Regions from separate parts of the Lactococcus formosensis genome, predicted to be linked through region 2. Evidence: predicted binding sites of a transcription regulator. Region 2 holds the regulator's gene; the other holds the start of a gene.
What was found. The regulator NrdR, encoded in region 2, represses ribonucleotide reductase genes. The targets are predictions, from matches to a motif close to ACACNATATATNGTGT.

Region 1: nrdD (anaerobic ribonucleoside-triphosphate reductase) is a predicted target of NrdR. The motif match lies at 13,881-13,896, and genes of this name have one in related genera.

What each region holds. Positions count from the first base shown of each region.
Region 1 covers NZ_CP141721.1:882,617-898,718, reverse strand. The annotation lists gene rpsD (30S ribosomal protein S4) at 1-207, opposite strand, end outside; gene VNN39_RS04410 (APC family permease) at 410-1,765, opposite strand; gene VNN39_RS04405 (hypothetical protein) at 2,035-2,484, opposite strand; gene VNN39_RS04400 (ATP-binding cassette domain-containing protein) at 2,599-3,243, opposite strand; gene VNN39_RS04395 (hypothetical protein) at 3,263-5,299, opposite strand; tRNA gene VNN39_RS04390 (tRNA-Pro) at 5,734-5,807, opposite strand; tRNA gene VNN39_RS04385 (tRNA-Arg) at 5,862-5,935, opposite strand; gene VNN39_RS04380 (energy-coupling factor transporter transmembrane component T family protein) at 6,051-6,854, opposite strand; gene VNN39_RS04375 (energy-coupling factor ABC transporter ATP-binding protein) at 6,856-7,701, opposite strand; gene VNN39_RS04370 (energy-coupling factor ABC transporter ATP-binding protein) at 7,698-8,531, opposite strand; gene VNN39_RS04365 (DUF2325 domain-containing protein) at 8,598-9,092, opposite strand; gene nrdG (anaerobic ribonucleoside-triphosphate reductase activating protein) at 9,089-9,688, opposite strand; gene VNN39_RS04355 (APC family permease) at 9,880-11,325, opposite strand; gene nrdD (anaerobic ribonucleoside-triphosphate reductase) at 11,537-13,777, opposite strand; gene VNN39_RS04345 (isochorismatase family cysteine hydrolase) at 13,936-14,448, opposite strand; gene VNN39_RS04340 (APC family permease) at 14,553-15,914, opposite strand; gene VNN39_RS04335 (L-threonine 3-dehydrogenase) at 16,062-16,102, opposite strand, start outside.
Region 2 covers NZ_CP141721.1:1,328,192-1,344,293, forward strand. The annotation lists gene VNN39_RS06520 (Veg family protein) at 1-254, shown strand, start outside; gene VNN39_RS06525 (phosphotransferase family protein) at 422-1,195, shown strand; gene trmB (tRNA (guanosine(46)-N7)-methyltransferase TrmB) at 1,256-1,909, shown strand; gene nrdR (transcriptional regulator NrdR) at 1,913-2,362, shown strand; gene VNN39_RS06540 (DnaD domain protein) at 2,396-3,559, shown strand; gene dnaI (primosomal protein DnaI) at 3,562-4,446, shown strand; gene VNN39_RS06550 (nitroreductase family protein) at 4,439-5,155, shown strand; gene VNN39_RS06555 (pentapeptide repeat-containing protein) at 5,152-5,772, shown strand; gene VNN39_RS06560 (BglG family transcription antiterminator) at 5,981-7,918, shown strand; gene VNN39_RS06565 (PTS sugar transporter subunit IIB) at 7,920-8,219, shown strand; gene VNN39_RS06570 (PTS ascorbate transporter subunit IIC) at 8,271-9,638, shown strand; gene tkt (transketolase) at 9,768-11,768, shown strand; gene VNN39_RS06580 (hypothetical protein) at 12,104-12,319, shown strand; gene nox (H2O-forming NADH oxidase) at 12,547-13,884, shown strand; gene VNN39_RS06590 (helix-turn-helix domain-containing protein) at 14,041-15,492, shown strand; gene VNN39_RS06595 (WxL domain-containing protein) at 15,615-16,102, shown strand, end outside.

The DNA.
Region 1 (16,102 bases), 450 kb from region 2:
ACGGAATTGACGTTCAGAAACACCGTAAGTGAAACGGAGTTTTTGTTTTTCAGCCAATTGCAAACCGTATTCAGAAAGTTTTGAACGGTTGTTAGGGCCGTGTTGACCAGGTACGTAGTTACGACGTGCAAGTTCTTTACCAGAACCTGTAAGTGAAATGCCGAGACGGCGTGATTGTTTCCAAGATGGACCAGTATAACGTGACATGTTAATGTCTCCTTCAAATTTTTTTGAAGAATATTGACAGCCTCGAATTCGTGCATTTCACTTTCGCCTTACAGCTTCGGTTACTTCGTAACAAGGGAAATGTTGACGAGTTTTCTAGCTGACTGCTATATTCAACTTTACTATTTTAGCAAAATTATCAAAAACTGTCAACATGACAAGTGAATCATTTATAGTATTCTTCTTATTTAGATTTTACTTTAACAACTGCTGCAATACTATCGCTGCTTCGCTTCATTTTCGTCTGGTAATAAAACACAGGAATACCGGCAAGCGTAATAGCAATCCCAATCATCGCAAGAACGGGCTGCTGTGTAATAGTCGTCCACATGATAAACAAGGCACCCAACATTCCAATGACAGGGAGGACTGGATAAAGGACTACTTTATAAGGGCGGTGCAAGTTTGGCTCCTTTTTGCGGAGGATAAATACTGCAAGAATTAACAAGAAGGAGAAAAACCACATTACAAAGATGACCAGATTTGTCAGGATATCAAAGGAACCTGCTGCCATAAAGATGCAAGCTAAACTCCCAACCAAGGCCGTTGAAACAAAGGGAATGGCATTTTTATTGAGTTTACTCAAGTGTTTTGAGAAAGGAAGTGAGTTTTCTAAAGCTAGAGCATAAGGCACACGAATTGCTGTCATCGTGTAGCCATTGAGCGTGCCATAAACAGAAACTAAAATCCCAATCGTTACGAGCTTACCACCATTTACACCAAATAATTTTTGTGCAGCATCTGAAGCTGTATTTGCATTTCCTGCAATCTGATCCAGAGGCAGAACTTTCAAAAATCCTAAGCTAATGGCAATATAAATAAATGAAATAACCAATAAACCGATGGTGATAACTTTCGACAAATGTTTTTGCGGATTTTTCATCTCACCCGCGATATTCCCTACATTCATCCAGCCGTCAAAGGCAAACAAACTCGCGACCAAAGCACCACCAAGACCGGCAAAGAATCCGATATTTTGTCCCGCCTGAATCGGAAATAACTGCACATCCACTTGCGAATTGGTTGTCAAACCAAAAATAATAATCAAAAAGATTGGGATTAATTTTAAAATCGAAGTCACTTGCTGAAAACGTGAAGTAAAACGTGAACCCAATAGATTAATAGACATGATAGTTAAAATAGAGGCAATAGCGATAGGTAATAATAAGCCTTGAGGTAGGCCAAGCAAGTTCAGAACTTGTGTGGCAAAAATGATTCCCAAGGCTGCCATATTTCCAGGATTATAAATTAATACTTGTACCCAGCCAAAAAGAAAGCCCACTAGTTTTCCATAACTGCGCTCTAAATATTTTACAGCACCACCTGTTTCCGGAATGGCAGCTGCAAGTTCAGCAACACTGAGTCCCGCACAAATCGTTAAAATACCACCCACTGCCCAAGCAAGCAAAGTTAGCGAAGCAGATTGGGTTACTGCAACCATCGCAGCAATTTTGAAGAATACTCCTGCTCCAATAACCGTTCCGACAACGATAGATAAGGCTCCGAAAAAACCGACATCATTTTTCAAGTCTTTTTCCATATAATATCTTCCTTAAGTAATATATTCACTAATTTTTTTAGTGTTATGCACTATTATACTTCAAGTACTTCTACACACCTAACAATTTGCGGGACTTTAGGAGCTTGTTAAGAAAATGTAATTTTTTAGAGGAATTAAAGAGCAAAAAACTATCTACGAAAACTCCTCACCAAGCGCAACTCAACGGCTATCCGAAGACAACAGCTTTTTATCCATTGCTATTTTTTCAAACCAACCTTACAGAAGACCATGAACAATCCCCTTAAAAATTAATACCAGTTTGTTGGGTTATACCAACAAGAAAAAGTATCAAAAGTTCTTCCGTGAGCAGTTGCAAGTGCCCATTTTTTAAATCCAGCATTTGCTATTTTTGTGTCCGAACCTACTTGAGCTTTAGCACCATGTCTTTGATATTTAGAGCTGTAATGGTTAGAATGTCCTCTTTTCCTTCTCCCCAAATCATAAAGGTCAGAAAAATATACCCATCTCCCTGAAGCATGATTAATAGCTGGTCTTGCTTTCTTATTGGTGTTGGATCCTAAATTACTTTCTACAATATTACCTTCAGGGTCAAAATGGATATATCCCTCAGAATCTGATGTGTGTGTGATATCCCCATATGGCTCTTGCTTATCCGCAAAGGCAACTGAACCACCCAATAAACTTCCAAACAGTCCAAAAGAAAGTACTAAAGTTGCTAAATATATCGTTTTTTTCATATTTACCTCCAAAATATTTTTTATATACAATGTTGCTGTGTCTCCGATAATTTTAAAGCCGAGGATTGTTCATGATCTTGTGTAGGGTTGATTTTAAACAAGGGCAGCGCAAAATTAAAGCTCTATGCTTTTATTCCCTTTCTTTGCCAGTTCCTCATCATGAGTGACAATGATTACTGCTTTCCCTTCTATTGCTTGTTGAAATAAAATATCCGTAACGATATCTCTATTTAGTGAGTCTAAAGAACCTGTGGGTTCATCTGCTAAGATAAGTATGGAGGGCTTTAAAATAATTCGTGCGAGTGCAACGCGCTGTTTCTCTCCTCCAGATAAACTGCTAATCGTTGTGGATAGTTTTTTATTTAAATTGACCGCATTCAGTGCCTCCTTTTTTTGTTTTACTTTCTCTTTCCTACTTAATTTGCTATATTTTAAGCCTATTTCTAAATTAAAATTAATTGTTTCTTCTTCAACTAGACCGAAGTCTTGAAATAAAAAAGATATTTTATTTCTCTTTATTTTTAGTTTTTCTTTTGCTTTCAGCTTTGCTGTTTCAACACCTTCAAATAAATATTTTCCTGAACTTACCGTGTCGTTCATCCCTAGTATGTTTAACAGCGTTGTCTTTCCAGAGCCGCTCACACCTTTGATGGTAACAAAATCACCCTTATTTACAGTAAACGCATTAATTGAAAAAATGGGATTATCCTGTATTTTTTTTTGGACATTAGATAGAGAGACTATTTCGTTTTTATTCATCACTTTCCCCTTTAAAGATTTAATTAGACTTTCTTTTTTCAACTCTAAACAAAGTTATACTGACTATAATGACATTAAGTACCATGGCCAGAAAGATATTAATAACAAATTCTTTGCTGATTTCAGACAAGAATGCAGCTATAGATAAACCCATCATTAGTTCAAATACCAACAACAAAAAGACAGATGCATAAGTCTCAAAAAAGGAATAACCGTTTAGCCTTAGCAAATAAAATTTTTTATTATGATACTGGAAAAAATAGGCCGTCGTAAGTAAGCAAACAATAGAAAAGACAAATACAGTCAATAAGGAGCTGATTAATAAATATCCGACTGAACCGGACAGGCTTTTTATTAGCGTAATCTCTGACTTTTCATAGGGGACAAAAGAAGGTAAATTATCCGTCAGCCTGTTTTTCTCTAAAAGCCCGCCAAGCTTTTCACTTGACTGCCCAGCTGTTTTTATTTTGATTGGCGGATACATAGCACCACTAAAAATGTTCCTGTTCCAACTGTCGCTGTTTTTGAGTGTTAAAATATCTAAAATAGGATAGTCATCAATCCATGGCTTATTGGGAACAAAACTATAGACAGGTTGTTTATCTTTGATATAGATAATCTCCGTTAATTTATCCTCAAATTGGAGTAAGTCTTTAAAATAGTATTCTTCTATCTTCTTTAAGTCATCACTTCCCTTGAATCTTTCGGGAATGAGTAATATTCTTTTTTCTTCACTTTCTTCTATAAGGACTCTCTGATTATTTTCATCTAAAATCTCGAATTTTTTTAAATAATTAGGGTTGAGTTGTATCTCTCTCCCAAATACTTCGTTCTCTTTTGTATTATAATGTTGTATACTTACCAGCAAGCTTCCCTTTTGGTTTAAATAGCGATAAATTTCCTCCTCTTCTTCTGCTCTAGAATCCTTGTCATAGGTAAATTCAAGTTGATTTTTTCCCACAACAACGGGGTAAAAAACATGATAGTTATCTTCACTTATTTTTTTAGGCACTTCACTATTAAAGGTGATATTGGAGGCTTGATACATAATCCTTGCTAAATCTAGGTGCATTACGACTAACATCATCAGAAAAATAAGTTTTATCGCTGTTGGCAATACATTGATAAATAACTTTTCTCCTTTATTTTTACTCTCTTTTTTTCTCCGACTTAACTTTTCCACGACATAAACCATCATCATCAACCAAATATAACTCAAGGATAGGAGGAGACCAATGTTGATCATAAAATTGACACAATAGATGCGTGAAATGCTTCCTAATAAATAGGTAAGTAAAGCAATGGATGCAAAAATACAAGTTGCATACCCCTTGCCGATAAAGTTATTGATACTCGCTACGATAGAATAGCCATTTTGTCGTAAAATATGAATTTTTTTATGAACCGAAAAAATCCAAAAACTTAACATCACTATAAAAAAGGCTATGCCAATCTTTAAATAGCTTGAAATATTGTAAATATCCCGACCTGATACTAAGTCGTAATTTTCACTTTTTTCAAAATCCGAAAAATCTTTATAAGTATAGTTCTGATCAAAAGCTTTGTTATAAGCGTTTTTTATCTGTTCTACCGTATCTTTATATTTATTTTTATCCTCTGTTTTTATAAAAACTTGCCACTCAAATTCATTTTTGTTTTTTAAATTATCTATACTGTCTATAGTTAAGACTGATTTACTCAACGGAGGAGTGTACACGCTTTTTTGATGTGTCTGAGGTGCATACAAGGTTATCTCTGCTTTTTCTAAGAACTTAAAATTAATCCCTTCTTTGATAAAGTACCCTTGGTCTACAACTTTGTAGAGCGTAAATAATCCCTCCTGTTTTGAAATTTTTTCTATAATATCAATTGCTCTATCATTCTCTTCTTTACTGGTTATTTTTTTAGGTTTTTTTACAGGAGAATAACTGTCCGTATACCTAAAAAAGTCTGTCACCTTATCTCTTGAATATTGCTCTACCTGAAAAATAAACATTCCAAATAAAATGCTGAGTAGAAGAATAGCAAGATTAAATTTTAAAATTCTTTTTTTCAAAAAAGCCTCATTTCATGTAGTTCTTTTTCTCTAAGGGTCTATTTATAATACTTTTTGATAGATTATGCATTTTTCCTTTCGAACCCTCAAAAGATTTGACTGGCCAATCTCCTAAAGCTAACAAAGCAATGCTCATCATTCTAAAAGACTTTCTTAGTTTTTTCCTCTTCATGCGTTTCCTCTTTTCAAATAATTTTTATTTATGCCTACACTATTATTCGTAAAAAAACGTGATATATAACAAAAAAAGCAGAAAGTCCATTTTTTAATGTGCTGCTTCTAGAATGACCGGATTACTGATAATTTAGGACAAAACAAAAATAGACTCCGAAGAGTCTATTATTTAACTTAATGAGTTCAGCCACAATGCAAGGCTCTTTTTATTTCCAACAAAAAAACTCATCCACGAAAGATGAGTTAGGGTTAGTCGGTAATCGGGAAGACAGGATTCGAACCTGCGACACCTTGGTCCCAAACCAAGTACTCTACCAAGCTGAGCTACTTCCCGAAGGTATGAAAATTTTTTACAATAATAAAACGGGCAAGCCCGAATTGATTATTATGCACCCGGCAGGATTCGAACCTGCAACCGCCTGATTCGTAGTCAGGTACTCTATCCAGTTGAGCCACGGGTGCTTTTCTTAACTACCTGACTATTATAGCAAATCAATTTTACGAATGCAAGAATAAACTCATAAATAAACAAAAAAAACTGAAATTATTCAGTTTTTCTATAAGAATTGCTCTATGATTAGTGGTTAAAGACATTCCATGTGAGTAAAACAGCTGCCAATATAAAAATGCTCGATAATAAAATAAAATCATTTTTTGACCATTTGAGCTGACGATATTTACTGCGTCCATCGCCTCCTTGATAACCTCGTGACTCCATGGCAACTGCTAAATCTTCTGCACGACGGAAGCTCGAAACAAAGAGTGGAATCAATATTGGGATAATTGAGCGAACTTTTTGCAAGAGATTCCCTTCACCAAAATCCATACCTCGTGCCTTTTGGGCATTCATAATCATGGTTGTATCGTCCATCAATGTTGGAATAAAGCGAAGTGAAATCGAAAGCATAAGACCTAATTCATGTACTGGAACCTTGATTTTCTTCAACGGCGCTAATCCAGTTTCAATACCATCTGCCAATGTTAACGGCGGAGTGGTTAACGTAAGCACTGTTGACATAAAAATAATCAGCACAAACCGAAAAAAGATATAGAGCGCGTTAATCAAGCTCTCTGTTGAAATCTTCAATATCCAAAATTGAAAAATAATATGTTCTCCAGGTGTAAACAGCATCTGAAAAATAACGGTAAATAAAATCAAGCCAATCATCGGTCTTAAGCCTTTAAGGAAATAAGAAATAGAAATTCCTGATAAAAGTACACCGGCGAAAGTATAAAGAATTAAGAGTAAATAGCCTAACCAGTCATGTGCAAAGAAAATCACGATAACAAAAATAAACATGACTAAAAGTTTACTGCGAGGATCCAAGCGATGAATCAGCGAATTTCCGGGAATATAACGTCCCATGAGCATATTTTGCATTCTATTTTTTCGCCTCCTTCAGCATTTGAATCAACTCTTGACGTTTGATTGGTAAACGGTCAAAGGCAATGCCTCGTTGCTCTAACTTTACGGCAAATTCCGTTGTTTTAGGTACGCCAAGCTCATGTCGCATCAAGAAGTCAACATCTTGAAAAACATCTTGAGGTGTGCCTGATGAAATAACACGTCCTTTTTCTAAAAGGTATACCTTGTCCGCATATTCAGCCACATCATCCATATTATGTGTAACCAAAACAACTGTCTGACCTTCCTGATGCAGATGACTAAAGAGCTCCATCATCTCAATACGTGCTTTAGGGTCCAAACCAGCTGTCGGTTCATCAAGAACGAGCACTTTGGGCTCCATTGCTAAAATCCCAGCAATGGCAACGCGACGCATTTGTCCGCCTGATAATTCAAAGGGTGATTTTTCAAAGTTTTTTTCTGCTAAACCAACAAGCTCGAGTTTTTCACGCGCAATTTTAAGCGCCTCTTTTTGTGAAACACCAAAGTTTTGAGGACCAAAAGCAACATCCTTCAAAACCGTTTCTTCAAAAAGCTGACTTTCTGGAAACTGGAAAACAACCCCCACTTTTTTACGTGCCGGTTTAATTTCTTTTTGCTTACTGCTGGCCTGAATAACAATATCGTCAATATTAACCTTACCTTCTGTGGGTTGCAGCAAGCCATTAAGGTGTTGTAATAGTGTTGATTTTCCTGAACCTGTATGGCCAATAAGTGCAGTATAACTTCCTTCTGCCACCTCTAAATTGATGTCAAAGAGCGCTCGACTCGCAAAAGGAGTATTCGGTTGGTAAGTGAAATTTACCTTATCAAATTTAATCATTTTCTCAGTCTTTCTGCTAAGAGTTTTGCCAGTTCTTCTTCATTTAAATATTTTTCTGGCAAGTTAAAGTCCGCTCGTAAATCCTCGGCTAAGTTCGATGTGAAAGGCATGTCTAAACCAAAATTAATCATATCCTCACCAGAACCAAAAAGTTCCTCTGGCTTGGCAGATTTGATAATTTTACCCGCACGCATGACCAATACACGATCAGAAAGGGTAGCTTCATCAAGGTCATGGGTAATTGAGAGTACTGTCAGATTATATTCTGCCTTAATCTCACGGATTACGCGCATGATTTCCGCACGTCCTGTCGGATCAAGCATGGAAGTTGCCTCATCAAGGATAATAATTTCTGGACGTAATGCGATAATCCCTGCAATAGCAACACGTTGTTTTTGCCCTCCAGATAATCGCGCAGGTTCCTTGCCTTTAAACTCCAGCATATTGACTTGTTTTAAAGCCTGATCCACACGCAAAATCATCTCCTCACGCGGAATCCCCTGATTTTCCATTCCAAAGGCAACATCATCCTCGACAGTTGCTCCAACAAATTGATTATCAGGGTTTTGGAAAACCATGCCTATTTTTTGACGAAGTGCCCAAACGTTCTCCGCACTTAAAATTTGGCCATCAATTTTTATATTTCCTGATACATTTTCAAGTAATCCATCAATAGCGCGAGCTGTTGTTGATTTTCCCGAACCATTTTGACCAATGATAGAAACCCACTCTCCTGATTGGACAGCAAAAGATACCCCATCTAAGGTGGGCGCTTCTTGATTTTCTTCATATTTGAAAGTTAGATTTTCTACTTCGAGGATTTTATTCATAAAACTAATTATACCAAATGACTTGCATTTTCGCTATCTCTCATTTTTACAAAAAAAGCCCTAATGTCAAGGCTTAAATATTTTTGCAAAATCAACTTCCTCTTCCGTAACTTTAAAGTCCTTCAGAGCCGTTTTCAAGGCAAGATTTTTTGCTTTTTTAGGAAGCTGATAATTCCCCTTAAAGTCGCGTATAGTAGGCTCACTCAACTTTTGTTGAGAGCTTTTTTTCTTTGAGACTTTTGGTTTCATAGCTTTTTCAGCCAACTTCATTTCCGGAAAGGCAAACCTAAGCTTTTCAATAATCTTTTCTACACCAAAATTACTGCCTATCCAGAAAGGCGTATCACTTGCTTTTGCTGCTTCCTTTGCAAATCGTACTGAAGCATGAGCGACATTGAGGTTCCGAATCATCACAAAGTCCGCTTGCGCCACTAATTGGTCAATTTCTGAACGCTTGGGCTTTTTCTTATCAAAACCGAGAAAACCGATTTCTACAGCCGCTAACCCTTCACGTAAATCATGCCAATAGCCTGATTCACAAATTACTAACACAGTTTTCATATTAACTTTTCCTTATGAATTTGTTCCACAGCTGCCTTGCCGTCATTGAGCTTTTCCCAGATAACTACTCGATTTTCAGCTAAGGACTTTTTCACATCGATAATCCTTTGATTTGAAGAACCTCTAAATTGGAGCAATAAGTTTTTCTTGCTAAGTTTAAAACGTCCATCAACAAGTATATCGATATTTCGCAAAAGTTCAAGTTTAGTTTCATCTTCTTGTAAAAGCTCTTCCCAAGTGTAACCCGTCCAAGACCAGATGTCCTTTTCAGGCAGCTCTTCGCGTATACGCTTGACAAGCGGTAAAGCTACACCAGTGTTGAGGAAAGGCTTACCGCCTAGTAATGTCAAGCCTTGAACATAAGATTGGCTCAAGTCTGACATGATCCTTTCTTCTAATTCCTTTGTATATGGAATACCGTAACGAAAATTCCAGGTTGCTTGATTATAGCACCCTTCGCAGTGGAATTTACAGCCGGATAAGTAAAGCGAGCAACGTACACCTTCACCATCAACGAAATTGAAAGGCTTATAATCTGAAACATAACCTTGTTCCAAATCTGAAGCAAGCCACTCTTGTGGTTTTGGATTATTCATCTGTCATCACTCCTATCTCTATTTTATCTAAAATTTCGCAATTCATCCTCTTAATCACAATGAAGAGGATATCATGCAGACAAGCCTGATAAAGCTTGACGTTCCTCATTAGACCCTTTAGGGGCAATGAGGGTAGCGTATCAAAAAATGAGCAATTTCTCCCGAAACTACTCATTCTATTATACTACTTTTTAGACTAAATCATTTGACTTTTTTTGCTCACGACGTGCAATAAACGGAAGAAGCATCCCAAGAAGAATCAAGACAACTGGTGTCAAGATATTGGAAGTCAATTGGAACCACCAAGCAGATGGGTCGGTAGCAAAATCAACTTTTGGTACCATACCAAGGACACATGCTATTAAAGTGAACAAGAAACACCAGATACCTGCAAACATCGCCAAGCGTTTTTGCTTGATAAATTTGTACTCAGAAGTAAAGTGTTTAATTGCACGGTTAAGCATGATGAAGGCAAAGAATACCCACATGTAACGCATTGGCATCACGACTGAGTTTAAGTTTGTCAGCCATTTGACCAATTCGTTCATATTACCAATTCCAAGCAAAGGCATCAAAATAACGATACTTACCAAAATTCCTGTCAAGACGAAACCATTGATCAATGTTCCCTTCGCAGTTGTTTTACGTAGCCAAGCTGGAACAAATTGTGGGTCTGCGTCAGCAAGCAAAATACGCAATGGTGCATCAATCGAAAAGGCAAGCGCAGCAATTTGACCGATACCTTGTGTAAAGGCATAAACATACATCAGGCTATTGCCGATGCCATAGTGTTCGCCAAGCATTTGAAAGGCTGCATAGGCACCATTGGCCATGAGGTCATCAGGCAGGTTACCACTTGTAAAGAGCATACCCATCGCAACTGAACCAAGAACAGCACAGACACCTACCATAGCAGCAAGCATAAACATTGCTTTTGGAAATTCACGTGCAGGATTCTTCATTTGGTTGACATAAGGCGAGATTTTTTCGGCACCACCAACAGCAAAAACCAACATTGAGATGGTTGTGAAGTAACTGAAGTCGAATTTAGGGATATATGTGTTGATATTCCCCATGTCTGGTGTTGCAATCGCAAAGTCTTTTGCAATGAAAGGAACGCTGACAGCCATCACGATAAAGAGCAAGCTCATGACAAACATCGCTGTTCCTGCGAGACCCCCAATAACTTTAAGCGTATTTAATCCTTTTGTTGCGAGCCAGAGGAAAAGAAGGAAAATAACCAATGAAATGATTGCGACCATCGGAACAGACATCAAACTTACGAGCTGCCCATCCCCACGACCAATCCAACCAAAGGCAATCAAAATCGCTTGAGGTTTTTGGGCTAAGTACGGGATATGCACAACCCAATACGTCCATGCTGCATAATAGGCAAGACGTTTTGTTGAAGTTTGTTCAACCCACGAGCTCACACCACCTTTACTGTCTTTAAAAGTCGAGCCCAACTGCCCAACAATAAGTGCGTAAGGTACAAAATAAAGTGCCAAAATTAAAATCCATGAGGTAACAACTGTAATCCCTTGCTGTGCAAAGTTATTGACCACATTTCCCATACCCCAAACCATGTTGAAGGCAATAAATGCGACGGTAAACCATCTTATTTTTTTAGTGTCCATATTACTCCTTAAATTTTTTTATCACTCTGCGGACAAGACAAAGTAATTTTTTTACGCGCTTTTTACAAATATAAAAAAGCGGTTGCATTAAAATTATAAAATAAAACTTAAACACTGTCAATATTATTCTTGAATTTTCAATAAAATTTTAAAATTATCCCTGCTTCTTTATCTTCTAATAAAAAAAGTGAACCTTAAGATTCACTCTCTTTTATTTTACAAATTTACTCTTTGCATGGTCTACAGCTTCACTGTCAATACTTTCACCATCTTCCAGAACACCTACGGAACCATTCATATGTTTCACACGCGCTGAGATTTCTTTATGGCGGCCATGAACCATTGGTCGGGCTTGGGGGTTACCTAAGTACCCACATGTTCGTTTTACCACATCACATGTTTGCGGGTTAGCATTGTCACATTGAGGGCATTTAAAGCCACGTTCTGTTGCTGTGAAGTCTCCTTCGAAACCACATTCATAACAGTGGTCAATCGGTGCATTTGTTCCTAAATAACCGATGCGATCATACGCAAAGTCCCAAACGGCTTCAAGTGCACGAGGATTTTGTTGAATCATTGGATATTCCGCATAGTGGATAAAGCCACCATTTGCATAAACGGGATAATCTTTTTCAAACTCCAATTTTTCAAATGGTGTTGGATTTTTACGTACATCATAGTGGAAACTATTTGTATAGTAATCTTTATCAGTAATATCAGCTACTGAACCAAATTTTTCTTTATCCATACGGCAGAATCGGTCGGTCAGACTTTCACTTGGTGTAGAGTAAACAGAAAAATGATAGCCAGTTTCTTTGCTCCAGTCTTTACAGTCTTGGTTCATGCGTTTTACTATTTCCAGTGTAAAGTCTTTGGCTTCCTTGTTATTTTCCCAAGTTGGCCCATAGAAACTTGTCGCAACTTCATAGAGACCGATATAACCAAGGGAAACTGTCGCACGCTCATTTTTATACAACTCATCGACTGAATCTTCAGCTTTCAAGCGGCCCAATGCACCATTCATAAATAGGATGGGGGCATTTTTGGGTTGAGCTTCTTTTGTGCGGTTAACACGGAAAACCAAAGCATCTTTAGCAATTGCAATACGCTCATTAAAGATGTCCCAGAATTTTTCTTTATCACCTGCTGCTTCAAGCGCAATGCGTGGAAGGTTTACCGTTACAACTCCAAGGTTGTTACGCCCAGCAGTAACTTCATTACCATTTTCATCTTTCCAGCCATGAAGGAAGCTACGACAACCCATACTTGCCTTAAATGACCCTGTTAACTCGACAATCTTATCATAAGACAAGATATCTGGATACATACGCTTTGTGGCACATTCTAGCGCCAAGTTTTTAATGTCATAGTTTGGTGTACCCACTTCGAGATTTAACCCGCGTTTCAGTGTGAAAATTAATTTAGGGAAAATTGCTGTACGATGCTCTTTTCCCAAACCTCCAATACGCACTTTCAGGATAGCTTTTTGGATTTCACGTGCATACCAATCTTCTCCCAAACCGAAACCAACGGTAACAAAAGGTGTTTGGCCATTTGAAGTGAAAAGCGTATTGATTTCATATTCCAAAGATTGCATCGCATCATAAATATCTTTTTTAGTTTTTGCTTGAGCATAGGCTTCACGTTTTTCCGGCTGCTCAATCCACTCTTCTGCATCTTTTAAATGCTTCGCATAGTTCAATTTTGCATAAGGTGCCAAAATTTCATCAGCACGATCAAATGAACAGCCACCGTATTGTGAACTGGCCACATTCGCAATAATTTGTGAAGCTTGAGCAGTCGCTGTTTGAATAGACTTAGGTGAATCTACTTGAGCATTTCCTAATTTAAAGCCATTTTCAAACATATTTTTAAAGTCAATCAAGCAACAGTTTGACATCGTTGTGAAGGGAGAATAATCCAAATCATGATAGTGAATCTCCCCTTTTTGGTGGGCATTCGCTACATGAGGAGGAAGCATTTTTAAACCAATGGCTTTAGAAACAGCACCCGCAGTTAAATCACGTTGCGTATTGAAAACATCACTGTCCTTGTTGGCATTCTCGTTGACGACCGTTTGATCTTTGTTGATTAGTTTTTCGATAGTAAAGTTAATATCTGTTGCTTTACTTCTTTCAAGGTCACGTTGTGTCCGATAAGTTGTATAAACTTCCGCCCATTTCGTTTCGCCAAGTTCCATCAATAGATGTTCCACAATACTTTGAATTTCATAAATTTTAACATTATCCGTAAAACGCGTGAATATTTCACACACCACACGATCACAAATTTCAGCTATACGATTTTCTGAAGCTGGCGGAACTATTTCATCTCCAGCTTTTTGCAATGCCTCAAAAATTTTGCTGCTGTCAAACTTTACGGAGCGACCATCACGCTTAATCACACTAATTTCTTGATCCATTACGATGGTGCTTTCCTCAACCATTTTCATTCTTTGTTCCCCCATTTTTAATTCCTTGTGCCTCTATTCTATCAAATATAATTCCCTTTTTCCACTATATCTAGTAGTATTTTTTATGAAAATAAAAGAAAGCATACTATATATAGTGTTTCGTAGAAAAATAAAAAAAGAGCTTTTTTTCACTCTTTTTAATCGTTAATTACATTAATTTGGCAAGATTTCATTGTTTCCAAGGCTGCACGGTCAGTTTCTGGAGTCACACCCGCACAGCATGAGGCATCAACAGTAATTTTTGCTTCTGGAGCAAATGACTTGATCAATAAAGCGTTTGAAACTACGCATATATCTGTACATATACCAATAAGTTCTACTTGTTCAACGTTCTCGTCACGTATGTATTCTGCAAGCTCTACTGAACCAAAGATATTCTTTTCGAAAACGCGTTGAAAGCCAACTTGTGCTTCTTTACGTATCTCCCAACCCTGAGTCCCATTTTGACAGTGAATCACTGGCAAGTTTTGACCTTCTTGAGATGTCAAATAATCCTCAAAGTGTGTATCTTGTGTGGCTAAACGTTCATTTCTGGCATAGGTTGCCAGCTTCTCAATAACCTTTGGAACAATGTCTTGCGCTTCTTTTGTGCCCAAAGAACCATCTATAAAATCATTTTGAAAGTCAATCAGTACCAGTAATTTTTTCATAAGCAAATTATAGCAAATTTACTTTAAAAAGCAAAGACAAGGTAAAAGCCAACTAGTATACTAGACACCAAAATAAAAAACTCCACCAACGGAGTTTTTATATCTTAGCGATGGTATTTCTTATCTAAATGATTGTAAACAGGAAGACCGATTAAAGTAAAGACAACACCAACCAAGGCTGGGATTTGGTTACTCATATAATCTGAACTGATCAAAGTCATTACTAAGATGAAGACACCACCAACAATTGCGATAATTGGAACAACTGGATAAAGTGGTACTTTATATGGACGTACTAATTCTGGTTCACGTTTACGTAAGATAAAGACCGTAATGAAGACCATAGTGTAGAAAATCCAAATAACGAAAACCAACATATTTGTTAAGAAATCAAAAGCATCGCTTGAAAGCATTGTTACTACCAACATAATCGCTGCGATAGCAACTTGAAGGATACCTGAGTTTACGGGAACACCACTCGCTGAGAGTTTCTTGAATGTTTTCCAGAAGGGGAAAGATTTTTCTGTTGCTAAAGCGTATGAAGCACGCATACCTGTCATAGAGTAACCATTAATCGTACCATATACAGAAATCAAGATACCAATTGTGACAAGTTTACCACCCATACCACCAAATATTTTATTGGCAACAATAGCAGGAAGATTTGGATCATTTTCCATCAAAGTTGGAATACCTAAAGTACGGATATAAGCCGCATTGATAAAGACATATACAAACATGATGGCAACAATACCGAGAATAATCGCACGTGGCAAATGTTTTGCTGGGTTTTTCATTTCGCCAGCAATATTACCAGCATAGATCCATCCATCATAGGCAAACATAGTTGCTAAGAGACCTGAACCAATAGCAGATGCTAGGGACAGATTTTCTCCTGCTGTGATAGGGAGCAATTGGAACTCAACACCACCAGGACGGAGTAAGCCAACAACAACAATCAAGGCAATAGGAATCAGCTTGATAACCGTCGTAACAGACTGCAAGCCGCCTGCAGCTTTAGAACTGATGAAGTTAATCAAGGTAACTGTAACAGCCGCAATTACACCAACTATAGCTGTATTGGCGGCACTCACATTCATGCCAAACAAATTTAAAAATTGTGTACCAAATACAACAGATAGCGCTGCAATATTTGCAGGGAAGTAGATAATAGATTGTGCCCAACCTAAGAGAAATGACCAACGTTTACCAAAACCACGTTGAATGTAACGAATCATCCCACCTGTTTCAGGGATAGCGGCGGCAAGTTCAGCGGCAGTCAAACCACCACAAATTGAAATGATACCACCAAGTACCCAAACCAATATGTGCAATCCTGGTTGGCCAGTAAGTTCCGCCACGCGGCCAGCCTTGAAGAATACACCTGCACCGATAACCGTACCCATTACTGTTGTAAGGGCAGGGAAGAAACCAAGCGTTCGCTTCATTTCATTTTTTTGTTCCATAAGAGCTCCTCTTTCAAAGATAAATTTTTGATAAGATTAATAATAACAATGCTGATTCCTAACATCAGCATTAGAGAGTAACCTTGTAACCGATTACTCTCTTATTTTAACATAATTTTTAATTTTGTGATGGAATGAACTTAGTTTTTAGCCTTTTAATTTTTCAGTAAGTTTTTCAAGCATTTCTT
Region 2 (16,102 bases):
AAAATCAAAGCCAAGAAGTAGGAAAAATCGTAGATATCAGAAAACAAGTTGAAGAACATGTTGGCCAAACCATTGAAATTACATCACAATTTGGACGTAAACGTGAAAATCGTCATAAAGTCAACTTGATTGAGACTTATGCCACACACTTTGTTATTGAAAATATCCCAGCACGTGGTCCAAAAACAACAGAGTCTTATCAATATGCTGACATTTTGACTCAAACAATTTTGATTCACTATCCAAATAAATAATTTGTTCAGTGATGTAATCTATTTGTGAAGCTTTCTATAGCATTTTTTGATGTGTGAAAGACTAGATAAAAGCTTCAGGGGTGACGTTGCCGATAGCGGCACGAACACTCACTAGAAGAAAACTTCCCAAAAGCAAAACCATAAAAAAACCAAAGAAAGGAGTAAATATGACATCTTCAAGCCTATCAATGATGCCTGTCAAAGGCGGTTCAGGAAATGCTTTTGTTGGCGAAAGCGACAATAAACGTGTTTTTATCAAAAAAAATTGTAGCCCTTTTTTGACAAGTGTGTATCTTGAAGGTATTACGCCACAAGTTCTATGGACGAAGCGTACAGCAGAAGGTGACATGTTAGCTGCTCAACCTTGGATTAATGGTCATACGTTGAAACCTTATGAAATGAATGATTCACGTATTGGCGAAATTTTGCGGCATTTACATCAAAGCGAAAAACTTATCGAAGCCTGTAAAAAGTTAGATAACGAAGTCATGCTTCCAGCTGATCTTTTGGAACAAGTACTGAGTAAAAGCTCAATCTTTGAAACCAACGGCTTTCTCTCAAATGTCGTTGTGGAACTCTCAGAAAATCTTCCTGAGTTAAAAGAAGAAGACGTTACAGTTGTTCATGGTGATGTGAATCATAAAAACTGGCTGGTAGATGATGACAGTGACAAAGTTTATCTTGTGGATTGGGATACGGTCCTTTTAAGTAGTCCTTTAGTGGATATAGCACATGTTCTAACCCACTATATAAAACCCGAAAACTGGGAAGAGTGGCTCCATCAAGCAGGTTATAAAACAGCTAAAAATATAGAACATGAATTAATCTGGTATGGAAAGCTTTCTTTCCTACGTCAGATTTCGGAATATATGGCAAGAGAACAAATTAAGGAAACAGAACAAGAAATTGCTCGTTTTCAAAATTTTTGTCGTTTATTTTAAAACTTAGAAAATAAAAATAGGAGGCTTGCCTTCTTATTTTTTCAATAAATAGGAGAAAAAATGCGCGTAAGAAATCGTAAAGGCGCTGCGGAACACTTAGAAAGTAACGCACATGTTGTTGTAGAAAACCCAGCAGACTTTAAAGGACGTTGGGCAGAGCGTTTTGGAAATGATCACCCGATTCATATTGAAGTTGGATGTGGTAAGGGCGGTTTTATCACAGGAATGGCTGCCCAAAACCCAGAGATTAATTATATTGCGATTGATATGCAACTGTCCGTCTTATCTCACGCTTTAGACAAAGCTTTGGAAGCCAATCTACCTAATGTGCAAATGATGTTGGTTGATGGCGCAGCTTTAACAGAATATTTCGAAGATGCTGAAGTTTCGCGTGTTTATTTGAACTTTAGTGATCCTTGGCCAAAAACACGTCATGAAAAACGTCGTTTGACCTACAAATCATTCTTAGAGACTTACGAACAAATCTTACCATCAGAAGGAGAAATCCATTTTAAAACAGATAACCGTGGCCTTTTTGAATATTCATTGGCAAGTATGAGTCAGTATGGTATGATTTTAGAAAAAGTATGGTTAGATTTGCACGCAGATGAAGAGTTTGCCAAAGTCAATGTAATGACAGAGTATGAAGCAAAATTCTCAAGCAAAGGTCAAGTGATTTACCGTTTAGAAGCAAAATTCCCAAAGAGAGGTTAAGCTATGAGATGTCCAAAATGTCAATCTGAATCGTCACGAGTTGTAGATTCACGTCAAGCTGATAATATGATTCGTCGTCGTCGTGAATGTGAAAATTGTGGAAACCGTTTCACGACTTTTGAACGGATTGAAGAAATGCCACTTTTGGTCATTAAACGTGACGAGACACGTGAAGTTTTCAATCGTGATAAAATTATCACAGGAATAGTACGCAGTGCACGTAAACGACCTGTGACGAGTGAATCCATTGAAAAATTAGTTGATCGTGTCGAACAAAGAGTTCGCCGCTTGGAAAAAAATGAAGTACGTACCGAAGTCATTGGTGAATTTGTTATGGAAGAATTAATGGATTTGGATGATATTACCTATGTCCGCTTTGCGAGTGTGTACCGTTCCTTCAAAGATGTGAGTGAAATCGAAGACCTACTTAAAAAGATTACGAAAAAAGACTAACTGTTCTAAAAAAGAGAAATAAAAGGAAAAACTATGAGACCAGGCGATTCATTTTCTATTCTAAATCGAGGAAAAATCAGCTTTGATGCCGATACTTTTTCGCTACTTTACTTGCCTATTATTGGGCGAGACGCTTTTGGCCTCTATCAACTCTTGCGCGTTTTTTCGACGGGCAAGATTTCTCATTTTTTAGAGTATCTTGACTTTGGGCTCAATCCTTTTCTCGAAGCTTTAGATAAACTCTCAGGGATTGGACTTGTGCGAGTATTTGATCAACAACCGGGATATCTTCTAGAAGTAAAAAGTCCTTTAACTTTTGAAGAATTTTTAGCAGATGAATTTTATAAGCAATTGCTGATTTCACGTATCGGGGAAAATAAAGTTAACGCTTTGGCCAAAAAACACGAACCTGATGCTCTAGAAATTACGAAAAAGTTTCATGAAGTTTATGCCGTGAAATTCGAGCCTACGCACACTGCTATTCAAACAGAAAAATTTGATTTGAATTCCTTCAAGAGTATTATGGAAAATCAGCATCTGACTTTTGCAAATGAAAATCAAGATATCTTGACTCTGTATGGTTTGGCTGAAAAATTTGATCTCAACTGGTATGAATTATTTAAAGCAGCTGAGCAAACAGCTAATGCTGACAAAACTTTAAACACAGCCAACCTGACAAGAATGTTAGCTGGAAAATCTGAACCTTTACCTGCCTTGTCAGAGTTTCCTAAGGGATTCCAGGACTTGATTGTCATCAGTAAAGAGGTCAGCCCACGTGATTTTTTAAATAAGCTTAAACAACAAGCTGGTGGTTTTGCTTCACAGGAAGAACTTAAGATATTGAATAATTTAGACAAGCAAAATATTACGGACCAAGTGCAAAATATTTTGATACACTATGTTTTGATTCAACAAGGAAATGCTAGTCTGAATGCTCGCTTTGTTAACACTCTGGCAAATGATTGGATGCGCCATAAAGTTTATAATTCTGAAACAGCAGTAAAAAGAATACTGGAACGTCAACAACAAGCAGAAGAAAAGCAAAAAGCTAACAAAAATTATAAAAACTCAGGCAAATTGGTCAAAAAAGCGCCTGAATGGTCCAATGCCAGCTATGTAAACACGACCAGTGCAGAAGATATTGCCAAGTTCGAGCAATATAAGGCTTCCCGCCGTAAGGACAAGAAGGAGAATTGAGCATGGAATCAATTGGAGAACTTTTGAGTAAGCGCCCAGATGTACGTGGAAATTTTGAAAAGCTCGTCGCTGAAGTCATGAAAAATGAACACGTTCAAGCTTTTATTTCTGAAAATCAAATGACCGAAGATGAGGTGCAGCGTAGTTATTCGAAGTTTTATGAATTTGTTAAAGAACGAAAAAAATTCGAAGAACATGAAAAAATGGCAGCTGATGGCTATGAACCTGTCTTGATTATGAATCATGGCTACGCAGATGTATCTTATCAAACGACAGCTGAACTGGCACGCCGTCAAGAAGCCAGCAATCAATTACGCCGCGTTCAGATTATTGGTTTACCTAAAGAAATGAAGCAAATTGATTTTTATGCGGATGTCTTCACAGACAATCAAAATCAATTTGACTTGTTCCGGAAAGTAGAAAACTTTATTGATAATTTTCCACAAGAAAAAGGACTTTACATCTACGGCGATTTTGGTGTAGGAAAATCTTTTATTATGGCTGCAATGGCAAATGAGCTCTCGAAAAAAGGCGTTTCTACTACTTTATTACACTACCCAACCTTTATCTCTGACCTTGATTTTGACAACGCCAAATATTGGGTTAATGAAATTAAAAAAGTTGAAGTCTTGGTCTTAGATGATATTGGTGCTGAACTCAATAATGCTTGGGTGCGTGACAGCATACTACAGGTTATTTTACAGCATCGTATGCAAGAAAATCTTCCAACATTTTTCACTTCAAATTTGAATATGACAGAACTTGAGCTACATTTGGCAGAGACTAAAAAAGCAGATGAAATCTGGCCAGCAAAACGCGTCATGGAGCGTGTGAAGTATTTAGCGTCTGAAGTTCGTTTAGAAGGAGTAAATCGCCGACATGAATGAAACAATTGATCTGATGATGCAACATAGTTCTGTACGTAATTTTACGGATGAAAAAATCCCAGAACATGTGTTAAAAATAATTATTAATGCGGGGCGGGCAGCACCCAACTGGAAAAACTTTCAATCTTATTCGGTTGTTCTTGTGGAATCCCAAGAACAAAAAGATGCTATTTTTGCCCAACAGCCTCAAAAAGCAATTAAAAATTGTGCTGCTTTTCTGGTTTTTGTTGGAGACCTTAATCGAGCAAAAACAGCAGTCGAAATGAACGGTGGTGAGTTTCAACCAGAAGGTGTTGAATCGCTCCTCATTACTTCAGTTGATGCTGCAGTAGCCGGACAAAATACATTACTTGCTGCACAATCCTTAGGATACGGTGGTGTAATGGTCGGCTTGATTCGTGATCAAGCGCGTGAAATTTCTGAAATATTAAACCTTCCTGATTATACTTACCCAATTTTTGCTGTGGCTCTTGGTAAACCTGCACGTGTAAATCCAGTTAAACCGAGATTACCTTACGAAGCTGTTGTATTTCCTGAGAAGTATATTCCACAAGATGAAGAAGTACTGCGTAATTACGATAAAGTTCAAGATGATTATGCTGGAGCACGTCGTCTAAATTCCACTTGGTCAAGTCGAATAGTTGATCAATGGGGACAATCAGAACAAAAAGCATCTACAGAAAATCTGAAAGAAAAAGGACTTTTATGAAGAAAATTCTTTCACCAAAAATCCCTGCTGAGTTAGAAGCTGTTGATTTTACTGCTCTAGAAGACAACGAAGCCTACCAAGTAGAGTTGAAAAATCAAGAAATCTATTTAGAGGACCGTCAGCTTTTCAGTGGATGTCGTCTACAAAATATCGACTTTGAGTTAGATATAACTGCGGATTTAGAGTTTACGGATTGTATTTTTGAAAAGTGCGATTTTTCTAATCTGGTCTTTTCCAAATTCGGCTTTTACCGATGTATTTTTAAAGATTGTAAATTACTGGGGACTGAATTTACCAATGCTTTTTTGCAGGATGTCCAATTTCAGGATTGTTTGCTTAATTACGTTAATTTTTCAAGTTCTCGATTGAAGAATGTACTGTTTTCAGACAGTATGATGAAAGAGAGCCTTTTTATTGCTAGTCAATTTAAGCAGGTACGATTTGAAGGTAATGACTTGGAACTTACGAATTTTTGGGAAACGTCTTTATCAGGGATTGATTTTTCAAGTAACACTTTTGAACGCCTTGACGTGAGTCCTGAATTGGCTAAAAACATTAAAGTTAATCTAAGTCAAGCAGCTTTCTTTGCGGCTTTACATGGGATTGAGATTGTCTAAGTCTTGGGAGATTCAAGGCTTTTTATTTTAAAATAGTTTATGAGAATTGATCATTTAATTTAAAAATCGCTTTGAACTGAAGCGGTTTTTAAATTAAAAAATTTTTTTAGAAGAGTCCAACCGGCAAAGAAAACGTTTTCTTGTTTTGGACCGAATAGCTTAATTTTGAAGCAAAAATTCGGCTATAATTTAATTGTGAGGAAAAAAGATGCTTAGTTATAACTTAGATATCCTACTGTTTTCAGAAAGACGTTTCTGGAAACTTGATAAAATCCTTGAAGTTACTGGACTCAAAAACCAGGAATTTCAGAGACAACTCTTTGGGTTGAATCAAATTTTGCAAGAGAAATCTCAAAGACCACTAGAATTTACTAATAATGTATTAGCACTTCCAGAAAAATTAGAAAATTTTGAGGAGATTCGCTTTAATATCGAAGAATATGCGCTAACATTGAGTGAAGAGAAGCGAAAATGCTTGATTTATTTACTATGCTTTTCTAAACGTACAGCATTATCGATAAGTGATTTCCAGTCTCTTTTAAATGTGAGTCGAAATACCGTCTTATCTGATATTAAAAAGTTGCGTCGGCAACTGGATAACGGAGACACTAGTTTAGAATACTCCCGTAAATTAGGCTTTTACCTTGAAGGCGAGTCGAAAGAATTACGTAAAATGGCTTGGTGTTTCCTGCAAGAACTCAATGAAGAGAGTGATTACTATGTTTTGTCGAAGTATCTCAATCATAAAAATCCACTCTTTATTTATCAAGTAGGACAGAAAATTAGTCAATTAATTGCTGAATTACGTGTACAGGTCATTCATAGTCGTTATATTCCGATGCTGATTTACCTCGCTTTACTTCAATCACATCTTGGAGAAACAGATATCTTTCAGCAAGATGTACTAGAAGTTGAAGCATTACTGATTGGTATGAGTGATGGTAATTTTGAAAAGTCTGGTTTTGATTTTCTTTATCGTATTGGTTTTGAGATTATGGAAAATGTAATGAAACTTGCGGCAGTTCAATTTGAGGATTTTACAAAAACTTTTGCGGCTCTGCGTGCACATCTGGTTCCTGCCTACTTTCGATTGAAATATCACTTCGAAATAGAGAATGTCCTTTTGGATAAAATAAAAACAGAATATTCCTCTCTGTTTGAATTAATGGACCTTGCTTTAGCACCATTGCGCGAAGCTTGCGGGGAAATCTCCGAAGCAGAACGTGCCTACTTTGTTATTCTCTTTGGTGGAGAAATTTATAAGAAAAAGTATACGCAAAGCTTCCGTGCTATTGTCTTATGTGTAAACGGTATAAGTTCAAGTTTAATCATGCGTAAACGATTGGAAAATATGTTTCCCAGCATGACTTTTATCCTGAGTACAGCCGCTTCTGATTTGGACAAGATTCCTGCTTTTTCTTACGATATTATCTTTTCGACAGTCCCTGTCATAACGGATAAAAAACTCTATGTTATGTCAGCTTTTCCAGACAGTGAAGAAGAGACAAGACTTTACAATCAAATCGCGCAAGATTTTGATTTGCCTGGCTTTTATAAACCAAATGCCAGGTCTATCTTACGTGCGATTGAACCTTACGTTGACATTAAAAGCAATGCGACCAAGAAGCAACTGACGCGGATTATTGACCGCAAACTTAACAATAAAAAGACAGAAAGTGAGGCATTAGGTGTAATGCTTTCAGATTTATTAACTAAAGAAAAGATTCATTTTACAGATAAGAAACTTGACTGGAAAAATGCAATTGAGCTTGCGGCTCAGCCCTTACTGGATCAAGGAGAGATTGACCCCTCTTATATTTCAGCTATTATCAATCGTGTAGATGAGTTTGGACCTTATATTGACTTAGGGATGGGGATTGCTCTTCCACATGCACGTCCCGAAGATGGAGTAAAGAAGCTCGGCATGTCATTTCTCAGGTGTGACCAGCCCGTTTATCTTCAAGATGATCCTAAACATGAAATAAGGATTTTCATTGTTCTTGCAGCGATTGATAACGAAACGCATCTTCGTGCACTATCTACATTAACACAAATATTATCAAATAAAGATGAACTCAATAAAATGCTAACTGTAGAAACAGTAGCAGAACTCGAACAAATTTTTGCAGAAAAAGAAGGAGAATAATATGAAAATCGCATGTGTATGCCAATCAGGATTAGGAACAAGCTTTATGGTACAAATGAACCTCCAAGCACTTTTACAAGAAATGGGCTTAAACGTTAATGACTTTGAGCTTGATCATATGGATGTTGGATCTGCCACACCAGATTCTGCGGATTATTTCTTTGTGGAGTCCACATTAACAACAGCTTTACCTAATATACCCGAAGAAAAGATTGTACCTTTGACTTCTATCATTGATCGTGATGCAGCGCGTGAAGCATTGGTCAAAGTCTTGGATGAAAGAGGGATTGCCCACAACTAAGCAAAAACAGTACTTAAAAAGAATCGAAAATAAACTTAGGAGAACAAAAAAATGAATGGAGTTTTAAACTTTATTGTCTCTGTCGCGACTACGCCTGCCCTTCTTGTCGGATTAATTGCCATGCTTGGGTTGATTTTACAAAAGAAACCAGCAACTGCAGTTATTCAGGGGTCAGTGAAGACCTTTGCTGGGTTCTTGGTCTTGGTTGGAGGAGCTGGTATTTTAGTAGGTGCGCTTGCGCCTTTTGCCGATATGTTCCAACATGCTTTTCATGTGAAAGGTATTGTTCCAACTAATGAAGGCGTTGTTGCCCTAGCTCTCGTTGAGTATGGGACACCGACTGCTTTGATTATGCTTGTTGGGATGATTGTTAATATCTTGCTTGCTCGCTTTACACGCTTTAAGTACATCTTCTTGACAGGTCAAGCCATGCTCTATGTTTCTTGTATGGCAGCGGTAATTCTTGTTTCTGCCGGAATGGGCGAAACTTGGATAACAATCCTTCTTGGGGGTATCTTTGAAGGAACGCTTTTAACAGTGACACCCGCTATTTGTCAGCCCTTTATGCGTAAAATCACTGGGACTGACAATGTCGCGATGGGACATACAGGTAACATTGGTTATGCTCTTGCAGGTTGGTTAGGTAAAACCTTTGGTGATCCTGATCCTGAAAAATCAACAGAAAAGCTAAATATTCCTAAATCATTGGGCTTCTTACGAGATTCAACAGTATCTATTTCCCTATTGATGGCTGCAGTCTACATTCTTTTAGCAATAGCTGCAGGTCCATCTTATGTCGAAACTGAGCTTTCTAATGGTACAAACTTTGTAATTTTCTCTCTTGTTCAAGCAGGAACATTTGCAGCAGGTTTTGTCGTTGTTCTTCAAGGTGTGCGTATGATTTTAGCTGAAATCGTGCCGGCCTTCCAAGGGATTGCTCAAAAACTGGTTCCCAACTCAAAACCAGCTTTGGATGTTCCGATTGTTTTTCCGTATGCACCAAATGCAGTACTGATTGGCTTCTTTGTTTCTTTTATCACAGGATGTCTATCAATGGTTGCCATGCTTCTCATGGGAACAACAGTTATCATTCCAGGTGTTGTCGGACATTTCTTCTGCGGTGCTGCAGCAGCAATATTCGGTAATGCTAATGGCGGACGACGTGGAGCGGTGATTGGAGCAATTGCAAATGGTCTCCTCCTATCTTGGTTGCCACTTTTCATTATCCCATCTTTAGGAGCTTTTGGGGCAGATGCCTCAGCGACATTCGCGGATACAGATTATCTGATTCCAGGTATCATTGTTGGGCGAGTTGGTGAAATGGGATCTGGTGCAATCGCCGCTTTAATCCTAGGATTCCTCGCTATTGTCCTGATTCTCAGTGCAGTCTTAAATGCTAGAGATAAAGCCAAAGCTTAATTGAATGTCAATGTTTACAAAAATCAGTTTTCGCTCAGGAAATCTGATTTTTTAGTAAGATGAAAATAAAAAACGTTTTCAATTATGTTATAATAAACTGTATTATCAAAAGATTAAATGGAGAAAAATATGTTTGACAACACTGATCAGTTAGCTGTAAATTCAATCCGTACTTTGTCAATGGATGCTATTCAAAAAGCAAATTCTGGACATCCAGGATTACCAATGGGCGCAGCACCAATGGCTTATGTTCTTTGGAGCAAGTTTTTGAATGTGAATCCACAAACAGGACGCAAATGGTCTAACCGTGACCGTTTTGTCCTCTCTGCAGGACACGGTTCAGCAATGCTTTACAGCTTATTACACTTGGCAGGCTACAAAGTATCAATGGATGACTTGAAAAACTTCCGCCAATGGGGATCAAAAACTCCAGGACATCCAGAAGTAGACTGGACAGATGGTGTAGAAGCGACGACAGGTCCTTTAGGACAAGGTATTGCTAATGCTGTTGGTATGGCGATGGCTGAAGCTCATTTAGCAGCTACTTACAACAAGCCAGATTTTGATATTGTGGATCACTACACTTATGCTTTAAATGGTGATGGCGACCTTATGGAAGGTGTTTCGCAAGAAGCAGCTTCACTTGCTGGGAAACTAAAACTTGGAAAACTTGTACTTTTCTATGATTCAAATAATATCTCGCTTGATGGTGACTTGGATAAATCATTTATTGATGATATTAAAATGCGTTTCGAAAGCTACGGTTGGCAACATATCTTGGTTAAAGATGGCAATGATTTGACTGAAATTGCAGCAGCAGTAGAGCAAGCAAAAGCTGAAACAGAAAAACCTACAATTATTGAGGTGAAGACTGTTATTGGATTCGGTGCTGAAAAACAAGGCACTTCAGCAGTACACGGTGCTCCTCTTGGTGCAGAAGGCATAGAATTTGCGAAGAAAGCTTACGGCTGGGATTATCCAGAATTCACTGTTCCTGAAGAAGTGACTGACCGTTTCCGTCAAACTCTGAACACACGTGGCGAGGCTATGGAACAAGTATGGAATGATACCTTCGCAGCTTATGCTGAAAAATACCCTGAACTTGCAGAACAATATGTAAAAGCATTTGAAAATGAAACACCTGAACTTGATTTAAGCAAACATGAACTCGGATCAAGCAAAGCCTCACGTGTAACTTCACAAGAAGCCATCCAAGAACTTTCAGCACAAATGCCAAACCTTTGGGGTGGATCAGCTGACTTATCTGCATCAAACAATACAATGGCTAAAAATGATACAGATTTCATGCCAGATAACTATGCTGGTCGTAACATCTGGTTTGGTGTTCGTGAATTTGCGATGGGTGCAATTATGAACGGTATTGCCCTTCATGGTGGTACACGTGTATATGGTGGTACATTCTTCGTCTTTAGCAATTACATGCTTCCAGCTGTACGTATGGCTGCACTTCAAGAATTGCCTGTTACCTATGTGTGGACACACGATTCAATCGCAGTCGGTGAAGATGGTCCAACACACGAGCCTGTGGAACAATTAGCTTCAGTACGTTCTATGCCAAACTTAGACACTATCCGCCCTGCAGATGGTAACGAAGTTATTGCCGCATGGCGCCGTGCAGCTTCAAGCAAAAATCGTCCAACAGCGCTTGTTTTGACACGTCAAAACCTGCCAGTTCTTGAAGGAACAGCACAATTAGCTGAAGAAGGTCTCAATCGTGGTGCTTACATTCTCTCGAAAGAAGAAGGTGAACTTGAAGGAATTATTATCGCGACAGGTTCAGAAGTAGCGCTTGCACTTGAAGCTAAAAAAGAATTAGGAAAAGGCGTACGTGTTGTATCTATGCCTTCAATGAATATCTTTGACGAACAATCTGCAGAATACAAAGAAGAAGTTCTTCCGAAAAATGTTTGCTGCCGTTTAGCTGTCGAAGCAGGAACAAGCTTCGGCTGGGCCAAATATATTGGTTTAGCAGGCGCTACTGTAACCGTAGATAAATGGGGTGCTTCAGCACCTGCAAATGTAGTTTTACCAGAATATGGCTTTACAGTAGAAAATGTTGTTAAAACATATAAAGAAATGAAAGACAACTGTCCTAAAGATTGTTGCTAATTGAGAATCATGCGGTGAAAAAGCTTTTACTGCACTGAGACTTGCAGATTATGATATAATAAGTTCATGCGATGAGTCGATCTTCTACTTTAGTAGATTATTGAAGCACAGGAGTTCTGGAACATTAGGTTGTTCGTGCAGGAAGCATGAGAACTTGTCAGCGTGTGTGAACCGCTCTGACACAACGAAAGTTGCCTGAAAAGATCTCTCTTTTGAGAGGTCTTTTTTTGTTAAATAAAGATAGAAATGACCTGTTGTTTCCTTTAGAATTAATGATATAATAGGGGTGTGTAAATCTATCTATTATATTTTAGGAGAGACTATTGAGCGTAATGATGTACAGCCTTTTTGATGTAGAGGGTAATGCAGAAGCGATAATATCTTATACAGAAAACGCGATGAAAAAAGAAGGAAAAACTTCAGAAGAAATAGAATTGTATAAAGCTGAAGTTGAAAACAGTGATTATCCTGTTCTTGTCAGTGTATCGGTAAGTATGCTGGATGAACTGAACGGAATGCACACCCGTCAAGAAGTTAAACATATGGGGTAAGAAAAAGTGGAGTATTGCAAAAATACTCGCTTTTTTTATAGAAAATTAAAAATGATCTGAAAGTATAAAATACACTAGAATAAAGGTTCCTAAGGTATTCAATTTGTGAAGTTTGTGAATTCACAAACTTCACAAGCGCTTACAAAAGAAATGCGAAAGAAGTGTGCTAAACTTATATTGTAAAAATATTTACAAGCTTTTAAAATAAAAAAAGGAGATTTTCCAACATGAAAATCGTTATTATAGGCACAAATCACGCAGGTATTGCTGCGGCAAATACATTATTAGACAACTATCCTGGTTATGAGATTACTATGATAGACCGTAACAGTAACATGAGTTACTTGGGCTGTGGTACAGCTTTATGGGTGGGCCGCCAAATTGATCAACCGAATGAACTTTTCTATGCACGACCAGATGATTTTGAAGCAAAAGGTGCTCAGGTGTTGACTGAAACTGAAGTATCGACTATTGATTTCGAGCATAAAAAAGTGTATGCTACAACAAAATCCGGAGAAGAGCACGTAGAAGATTATGACAAACTTATCCTTGCCATGGGCTCAAGACCAATTATTCCCAAAATTACAGGGAATGAATTAGAAGGGATTCATTTTCTTAAGCTCTTCCAAGAAGGACAAGCAGTGGATGAGGAATTTGCTAAAGAAGAAGTGAAACGTATTGCAGTTATTGGAGCGGGCTACATTGGTACAGAAATAGCTGAAGCAGCAAAACGTCGTGGAAAAGAAGTTTTATTGTTTGATGCGGAAAGCACATCTTTAGCTTCATATTATGACGAAGACTTTGCGAAAGGAATGGATGAAAACCTTTCAAAGCATGGAGTAGAGCTTCATTTTGGTGAAACTGCAGAAGCTTTTAAAGGAACAAATGGCCGTGTTTCTCAAATCGTGACCAATAAGGATACTTACGATGTGGATATGGTAATCAACTGTATTGGTTTTACTGCCAATAGTGCTCTTGTAGAAGATAAACTTGATACACTTCGAAATGGAGCAGTGAAGGTAGATAAACATCAACAGACAAGTAATCCCGATGTCTATGCAGTCGGAGATGTAGCTACGATTTATTCAAATGCTCTACAAGATTTTACATATATTGCTCTTGCTTCTAATGCGGTACGCTCAGGAATTGTCGCTGGACACAACATTGGCGGAACAGCCCTAGAATCAGCTGGTGTTCAAGGGTCAAATGGTATCTCAATCTTCGGCTATAATATGACATCTACAGGTTTCTCTGTTAAGGCCGCTCAAAAATTTGGTTTAGATGTTGCTTACACTGATTTTGAAGATAAGCAAAAAGCTTGGTTCCTGCATGAAAATAATGATACCGTGAAAATTCGTATTGTTTATGAAAAATCAAGCAGACGCATCGTAGGTGCGCAAATGGCGAGCTATGGGGAGATTATCGCGGGAAATATCAATATGTTCAGCTTGGTTATCCAAGATCAAAAAACAATTGATGAACTTGCGCTTCTCGATTTGTTCTTCTTGCCCCACTTTAATAGTCCTTATAACTATATGACTGTTGCTGCTTTGAAGGCTGAATAACATCAAAATGTAACGTTGATATCTAAGAACATAAGACACAAAAAATCACTAAAATATACTTTAGTGATTTTTTGTTAAATTAAGTTACATTTGTGCAATATTGTCTAATGTTATATAATAGAAAAAATTGACGAGAGAAATGGAGGAAATAATATTGTGTTAAAATATTTAGACGAAGATGATTTTAAAAAACTTCAAATTTTATATTATTTAGAAAATCATCATCTCTCTACGGTACTTTTTGATGACTTAATTGAAGAATTGTACCTTAATAATTATCAAGTCAAGAAACTCCTATCTGAGATACAAGCAGAGATTAAATCTTGGAAATTAGAGAATTATTACCTTATTGATCTCCAGACGCAGAAAAGTTTCGTACGTTACGAAAGAAGAACCCAAGGAAACATTATGCTTCTCTTAAATCATTACGTTAAGAGATCACAGATGCAAGCCTTGATTCGGGCAATCTTTACTGAAGAAGTGAACAAAATTGCTGAACTCGAAGATATCGTCTTTTTATCAAAGTCAGCCACGTATAAATTGGTGAAAAAATTTACGGATTTAACCAAGGAATATGATGTAACAATTGATAAAAATATGCGCTTTGCTGGTGACGAATGGAAGATTCGAGAGTTTCTCTATAATTTCTATCACACCTTGTATGGTGATCTTTATAAGAGTTTTTCGGAAGATGTAGCGACGGACCTTGAACAAATGATAAAAGCTTTAGAGGAAATAGAGGGGCTTTTTATTCAGGGCTTAAGTTTAACAGATAGAACAAAATTGTTGTATCGGCTCTTTGTTATCTATACGAGAAATTATTTAGGAAATAAGGCTTCAGCGCAAGATTTCATGAAGATTGACAGTCGATTTATTGAGCCCATATCCCAGATTTTACGACATTATCTTGATGGTTCTAATGAAGAAGTCTTGGAAGAGACCTATGAGCTTCTTTATTTTCTTTCAAGTGAGAGCATTACGGCACATTGTGATTTTCAAATTCCAACGAATGTAAGAGAGTTAACACTAGCTTTTACAGAGAGTTTCAATGCTAAATTTAAAGAACACCAAAACGAACTAAACCAAGCAGAAGTACAAGTAGAGTTAAACAACATCCATCTTCGCTTATTGGTTTCTCTAAGAGCAAACTTTGATGTATCCAGTTTGAATGATTTTAACTTCATGGGCGAAAATTATGAAGATATTGAGCTCTTTTGTAATAACTTTGCAGATAAAATGTTATTAGATACGCGGTATGCGGCTTTATTTCAAGAAAAACACCAAGCCCTTGTTCGTGAATATATGTTTTTAATTTTGTGTCATACCACTGCTTATCGTACGAGACGCCCAGTAAAAATTTGTGTGGACTTTTCGTATGGTATCTCTTATAACAGATATATTCTAGAGAACATCAAGTCATTAGGATTTTTAAATATTGAAGCCAGCGAAGGAAAAAATAAAGAAAATATTGACATCTATCTTTCTAATCTTCCTTCACGAGAAGTTGAAGCAGAACAAATTATTTGGGCATCACCACCCACATCTTATGACTGGGAATTTTTTGGCAATACAGTAGTTAAAGTAAAAAAAGACAACTTTAATGCCTAGTTGTTTTTTTTTATTTTTTTTCAAAATAAAATAAAAAATGACTTCTTTACGCTTAAATGTTAAAATTACCATAACTAAGCAAATGAGAAGAGTAAAAAGATGAAGGAAAGGAGGGAGAAGTAATGAAAACCTTTATTGTTATGCTATGGCTCTTGTCTTCTATCCAGTTGACAGAGCTAGGAAAGGCAGAAGAATCTAAAGTCAACTATGGAAATGATGCGGCTATCCAGTATTCGACGGGTAAATTTTCAATTGATTTTGTCAGCAGTCTGGATTTTGGGACGAATGAAATTTCTAACCAAAATCAAGTTTATTTTGCACAAGCTCAACGTTATTATAAATCAACACTTGTTACGCCTAACTTTATTCAAATAACAGATAATCGTGGCACATTAAAAGGCTGGACACTTAAAGTTTACGAAAAAGAACAATTTAAAGCAGAAGAGTATTCTCAATATCAGGAATTAAAAGGCGCTTCTCTCTCTTTTCATAAGCCTATTTTAGTGACGAATAACAATGCCCAACAGCCCCAAGCTTACGAGGTGAAGAACTTGGTACCGGGAAGTGAGACGCTGGTAGCTCAAGCTAAAGTCGGTGAAGGCGCTGGTAC